Linked DNA regions of Tardiphaga sp. 709. The protein of the gene in region 2 interacts with the protein of the main gene of each other region in a pairwise test. Links are inferred from orthologs where the notes say so. Each region holds a gene or a part of one and is shown on either strand. Other genes may lie near its edges. The genes, in order: RSO67_RS08275 and RSO67_RS03115.

Region 1 (3,029 bases), 1.0 Mb from region 2 along the record:
TTCTGTGCCATCAGCGCGCCCTCGTGGAAGCCAGACAGGATGAGCTTCAGCTTGCCGGGATATGTATTGATATCTCCAATGGCGAAGATGCCGGGGACATTGGTCTCGAACGACGCCGTCTCCACCGGGATCAGGTTGTTCTCCAGCGTGACGCCCCAGTTGGCGACCGGACCGAGCTTCATGGTCAGGCCGAAGAACGGCAGGATCGTATTGCAGTCGATCCGGACACTTTCGTTGTCATTGCCCTTGATGACGGCCCCGGTGAGATGGCCTCCCTCGCCTTCGAGCGCTGTGACCTGACCGATCTGCAGGTCCATCTGACCCGCTGCCACGAGCTTGCGCATCTGCTCGACACTGTGAGGCGCAGCACGAAAATCATCGCGCCGATGCAGCAGCGTGACGCGCCGCGCGACCGGATGCAGGTTGAGCGTCCAGTCCAGCGCACTATCGCCGCCGCCGACAATCAGCAGATCCTTGTCGCGGAATTGCTCCATCTTCCGCACCGCGTAGAACACCGACGTGCCCTCATAGGCTTCGATGCCCGGCACCGGCGGACGCTTCGGCTGGAACGAGCCACCGCCGGCGGAGATGACCACCACCTTGGTTTCGAACACCTGGCCGGCATCCGTCGTGACACGAAACAAGGGATCGCCGATCTTCTCGATGGTCTCGATCATTTCATTCAAATGAAAGGTCGGATGGAACGGCTTGATCTGCTCCAGCAGTGCTTCGGTCAGCCCCTGACCGGTGACCAGCGGAATCGCAGGAATGTCGTAGATCGGTTTTTCTGGATAGAGCTCGGCGCACTGGCCACCGATCTTGTCCAAGATATCGACGAGGTGGACCTTCATATCGAGCAGACCAAGTTCAAAAACGGCGAACAGTCCGCAGGGGCCGGCGCCGATGATCAGCACGTCCGTCTTGATCGTTTCGCCCATAGTGTTTTTTCTCGGTTGAACCAGCCCTGCGAGATCGCAGAGCCCGGCGCCATCCGGCAATTGCGTCCAGCCTAGCGGCGCCGCACAGGGAAAGCCACAGCGGCTCGGCCTGAAATCAGCACGCGCCCCGCCCTTGCCTGGGCTGTGCAACTGCGCTGTAACAGACGCAAACCTGCCGAGCATTGCTGGAGATCAACTTCGTGAACGCCCCTGCCCGCGCCCCGGCGCCCGTCCTCGACGACTATCCCTATCGCCTGTCGGACAATGTGCGCTTTGCGGATCTCGATCCGAACAACCACGTCAACAACGCGGTGTATTCCAGCTATTTCGAGACCAGCCGCGTGTTGCTGATGCGGGACCCGGCATGCGGGCTGATCGCGCCTGGGCAAAGCTGGGTGCTCGCGCGGCTCGATATTCACTTTCGCGCCGAATTGCACTGGCCCGGCAAGATCGAACTAGGGCTCGGCGTCACCAAGATCGGCCGGACCTCGGTGACCTATTCGCAGGTGGTGTTTTCGGAAGGCAAGTGCATGGCCTCGGCGATCGCAACGACCGTGATGGTTGGCCTCACCAGCCGCGCGCCGACACCGATCCCACCGGATGTGGTCGAGCGCTTCCAGCCCTGGATGCTGCGCGGCTTGAACGCGCAGTAAATAAGAGATCTCGGAAAGCTCAGGCCTGGCGTTCCGGCGTGATCACAACAAGCCCATCGAGCGCATCGGTGATCTTGATCTGGCACGACAGCCGGGAGTTCGGCTTGATGTCGTAACCGAAGTCCAGCATGTCCTCTTCCATCGGCGTCGGCGCACCGACGCGCTCCTGCCAGGCTTCGTCGACATAGACGTGGCAGGTGGCACAGGCGCAGGCGCCGCCACATTCGGCTTCGATACCCGGGATGGCATTGCGGATGGCCGCCTCCATCACCGTGGAGCCGATCTCGGCGTCAATGCTGCGGGTCTCACCGGAGTGATCGACAAAGTTTATCTTGGCCATGATGCTCGCGCTGCCGAAAGGAAGATACGGGCTGTCCTATAACGGGTCGATCCGGATCGCGCCAGCACTCCGCAGCAAAACCGTCATCTGGAAAAGCAGGATCAAGCATGACCCCTTGGGGGATCAAAAACGATCCCTTGGGGATCAGGACCGCTTCAGAAGGACGTCGATCTCCGCCCGCGCCTCGAGAACGGCGTCAGTGAGCGTCATCAGGGCCTCAGCGGTATCGATGTTGTCGCGCAGCGCACTTTCCAGCCACTCGGCGGCTTCCGTGATGCGGAACGCGCCGACTGCCTGCGCGGAGCCCTTCAGCTTGTGCGTGAGCGCAGCCGCATCCGCCGGCATTTTGACGATCTTCTCGATCAACTCGCTCGACTGGGCCGCGAACATCGCCAGAACTTCACGCTCCAGGCTGCTATCGCCCATAGTCATACGTTGAAGGTGGGGGAAATCGATCGGTCCGTCATCGGGAACCAGCGGCGGTGACGGCATCCATTGAACCCGTTCGAGGTGAAGCGGCATTGATGATGGCCCAAATTCCCGCCAACCGAACGATCCGGCTGCGATTTTTTGCAGCCAAACACGGAATTGGTTAACGGAACGTTCTAGGTACAATCCGCCGGGTTGACGCAGTTTTGACGCAAACTCGCCACGATTGAGGGGCCATTCCGTTTATTTGAGGCGCCACAAGAAGTTACCGGGGGAAGCCGTTAACTATCATTAAGAATGTCTTAACCAGAACCATTTCATTCGCGCGACCAAGCCAATAGGATGTTTGCGGAAGTAGCGGACAAGCCGAGCGACCGGCAGTCCGAAATTCGTCCCGCGGGGTGCACATGGCCAGTCGCCATGCTGCAGGCGGGAACGAATCGTGGGGACTTCTGTGTCAGTTGCGTAATCAGGGGGCGTGGAACGAGCATGGCAAACAACACCAAAAAGGCCAAGGATCCGACCGAAGTCGCGCTCTCTGCCATCCAGGAAGCTCTCAACATCAGTGATCCCGCGCATGTCGATCGCGATCAACCCGCGATCCGTGCCGACAATACTCCCACCAATCCATCTTCCCCCGTCGACCTCGACGACAACGCCTTCGACGCA
Region 2 (3,251 bases):
TCAAGGCCGGCGATGAAATCGTGCTCTCGATCATGGAGCACCATTCCAATATCGTGCCGTGGCATTTCCTGCGCGAGCGCCATGGCGCCGTTATCAAGTGGGCACCGGTCGATGACGAAGGCAACTTCCTGATCGACGAGTTCGAGAAGCTGCTGACCGACCGCACCAAGATCGTTGCCATCACCCAGATGTCCAATGCGCTGGGCACGCTGGTTCCGGTCAAGGACGTGGTGAAGCTCGCGCATGCGCGCGGCATTCCCGTCGTGGTTGACGGCAGCCAGGCGGCCGTGCACATGCCGGTTGACGTGCAGGACATCGACGCCGATTTCTACATCTTCACCGGCCACAAGCTGTACGGACCGACCGGCATCGGCGTGCTGTATGGCAAATATGACCGCCTGGTCGCGATGCGGCCCTATGCCGGCGGCGGCGAGATGATCCGCGAAGTGGCGAAGGAGTGGGTCACCTATGGTGATCCGCCGCACAAGTTTGAGGCCGGTACGCCCGCCATCGTCGAAGCTATCGGCCTCGGCGCTGCGATCGATTACGTCAATTCGATCGGCAAGGAGCGGATTGCCGCCCATGAGCACGACCTCCTGGCCTATGCACAGGACCGGCTGCGCGAGATCAATTCGCTGCGTATTATCGGAACTGCCAAGAACAAGGGCCCGGTGATTTCGTTCGAGATGAAGGGCGCTCACGCCCATGACGTGGCGACCGTGATCGACCGGCAGGGCGTTGCAGTTCGCGCGGGAACCCACTGCGTGATGCCGCTTCTGGAGCGATTCAATGTGACGGCCACGTGCCGTGCATCATTCGGAATGTATAATACCCGCGAGGAGGTCGACCACCTCGCACAGGCGCTGATCAAGGCACGGGAGTTGTTTGCATGAGTGACATTGCAGAAGCCAAGACGCCGGACACCACCCCCGAGACTGAGAAGCCCGCTCACATGCAGACCACCTCGGCGCTCGATCCCGCCGAAACCGAACGCTTGGGCACTGAAATCGTCGCCGCGCTGAAGACCGTGTTCGACCCGGAAATTCCGGCTGACATCTACGAGCTCGGCCTGATCTACAAGGTGGACATCAAGGACGATCGCTCCGTCCAGGTCGAGATGACGCTGACAACGCCGAACTGTCCGGCGGCCGAAGAACTTCCGACCATGGTCGAGAACGCCGTGGCCAGCGTGCCCGGAGTCGGCCTGGTCAAAGTCGAGATTGTCTGGGAGCCGACCTGGACGCCGGACCGGATGACCGACGAGGCCCGTCTCGTTCTGAATATGTGGTGAGTTGCGTCCGGTTTGCTGAATACGCCGATGGCGGCCTTGAACCGCCGAAGGGACTGAACACATGACTGAGATGACACCGAACCCGACCATACCGGCTGCCAAGCCGAAGCCGCGTCCCCGTCCACAGGTGATGCGCCTGACCGATGCCGCTGCAACGCGGATCCGGGAGCTGACGGAGCGTGCGGATTCCGAGATCGTCGGCTTGCGCGTCGGCATCAAGAATGGCGGCTGCGCCGGCCAGTCCTACACCGTTGAATATGCCCATGACATCAAGCCAACCGACGAAATCGTCGAGGACAAGGGCGTCAAGATCCTGGTCGATCCCAAGGCTGTGTTGTTCCTGCTCGGCACCGAAATGGACTACAAGACCGACCGCATGCAGGCCCAGTTCGTATTCAACAACCCGAACCAGATATCAGCCTGCGGCTGCGGCGAGTCCGTGCAACTGACGCCGGCGAAGATCGACGGCTGAGAGTTGTCTTATCGAAATTAAAACTCTGTGATGCCCGGGCCTGTCCCGGGCATCCATTTTTCTAGGCTTCGGTGAAAACGAAAGAGGCTGGATGGCCGGGTCAAGCCCGGCCATGACCTAGGGAGACGATGCGGACGGACCGCTTCCGCAATGGCGCGTCGCATCCTACACTTCCCCGATGGACCGCGATTTCCTCAGTGAACTTTTCGCCGGCTTTGGCCCGGTAACGATCCGCCGGATGTTTTCCGGCTTCGGCATCTCCGCCGACGGCATCAACTTCGCGCTGGTGCTGCGCGGCGCGGTCTATCTGCGCGCCGATGAAAACTCGATCCCGCGTTTCGAGAGCGAAGGCTCGCAGTGTTTTCAGTATGAGATGCGCGGCAAGCTGCGGATGATCGGATCTTACTGGCAGCTGCCGGAGCGGCTTTACGACGATCCAGATGAAGTCACCGAATGGGCGAGGGTCGCGCATGCCGCAGCGATCCGTGCATCGCTGGCAAAAGCAGGCAAGAAGCGGGCAACGAAGAAGGCGGAGGTCGTGAAGAAGACCGCGGCGAAAAAGAAGGCCGCCAAGAAGGCTGCGGTCGGGAAAGTCGCCAGCAAGAAGGCCAGTAAAGCCGCAAAGAAGCGCAAATCCTCATCCTGAGGGGCCGTGCGCTTGCGCGGCGTCTCCTTGCGAATGGTGAAGCCATTCGCAAGGGATGGCTACGGGGCGCCGGCGCGAGCTTACGATTCCGAGACGCGCGAAGACGCGTTCCTCACCGTGAGGACGGAATGTGGGGCGTCACGCCACCTGAAACTGCAGCTCCGCCGAATATTCCGGATCGACTTCGCAGATCACGCGGTTACGGCCACTGCGCTTCGCGGCATAGAGACAGGCGTCGGCACGGCCGATGAGCGATTCCATATCGTCGCCGATCTGCAGCATCGAGACGCCGACGGAAATCGTGACGCGTCCCAGGATCTCGCCAGTCGATTTTTTCTTCAGCTCCTTTGACATCACGGCGCGGCGGATGTGATCGGCAACGGTAAGCGCCTGACGCAGCGGCGTGTTCGGTAGCACCACGGCGAATTCCTCGCCGCCATAGCGCGCGGTGATATCCTGGCCCTTGATGGTCTGCTTCAATGACTGGCCGACAAGACGCAGCACCTGGTCGCCGGTGAGATGGCCGTAATTGTCATTGAAGGACTTGAAGTGATCGATGTCGAGCATTAGGAGCGACAACGGTTCGCCGCGCTTCACCGCGGTATCGATTGCCGCCATCAGCGCACGGTCGAAATATTTGCGGTTGCCGAGCGCGGTGAGGGGATCGGTCAGGCTCTCGGCGCGGATCGCCTCGAGGCTCTGTTGCAGCGTGTAGACCTCGCTCTTCGAGGACAGTAGCCGTTCTTCCAGCGCCTTGTTCGTGTCGTGTACTTCACGGGTGGATTTGACGAGACTCTCGATCACCGCTTTCACCGCAGCAGAATCGTGCGCCCGCGACAAAT

Evidence for each region.
Region 1: the proteins of RSO67_RS03115 (region 2) and RSO67_RS08275 interact in binary tests that used the Escherichia coli proteins (3 or more experiments, as listed by UniProt). The link is inferred for Tardiphaga sp. 709 from one-to-one orthologs.

Annotation. Positions count from the first base shown.
Region 1 is NZ_CP135529.1:1,610,988-1,614,016, forward strand. The notes cover bases 272-2,979. They hold RSO67_RS08275 (2Fe-2S iron-sulfur cluster-binding protein), read right to left. Parts: upstream 1,932-2,979; coding sequence 1,611-1,931; downstream 272-1,610. Other genes in these bases: RSO67_RS08265 (NAD(P)/FAD-dependent oxidoreductase), read right to left, coding at 272-938; RSO67_RS08270 (thioesterase family protein), read left to right, coding at 1,139-1,591; RSO67_RS08280 (Hpt domain-containing protein), read right to left, coding at 2,076-2,453; RSO67_RS08285 (hypothetical protein), read left to right, coding at 2,850-2,979. In the rest of the region: more of RSO67_RS08265, read right to left, coding at 1-271; more of RSO67_RS08285, read left to right, coding at 2,980-3,029. UniProt on the Escherichia coli protein: Ferredoxin are iron-sulfur proteins that transfer electrons in a wide variety of metabolic reactions. Although the function of this ferredoxin is unknown it is probable that it has a role as a cellular electron transfer protein.
Region 2 is NZ_CP135529.1:563,828-567,078, reverse strand. Bases 128-3,057 are described here. They hold RSO67_RS03115 (HesB/IscA family protein), read left to right. Parts: upstream 128-1,352; coding sequence 1,353-1,763; downstream 1,764-3,057. Other genes in these bases: RSO67_RS03105 (GGDEF domain-containing protein), read right to left, coding at 2,548-3,057; RSO67_RS03110 (TfoX/Sxy family protein), read left to right, coding at 1,942-2,409; RSO67_RS03120 (SUF system Fe-S cluster assembly protein), read left to right, coding at 890-1,291; RSO67_RS03125 (cysteine desulfurase), read left to right, coding at 128-893. In the rest of the region: more of RSO67_RS03125, read left to right, coding at 1-127; more of RSO67_RS03105, read right to left, coding at 3,058-3,251. UniProt on the Escherichia coli protein: Is able to transfer iron-sulfur clusters to apo-ferredoxin. Multiple cycles of [2Fe2S] cluster formation and transfer are observed, suggesting that IscA acts catalytically.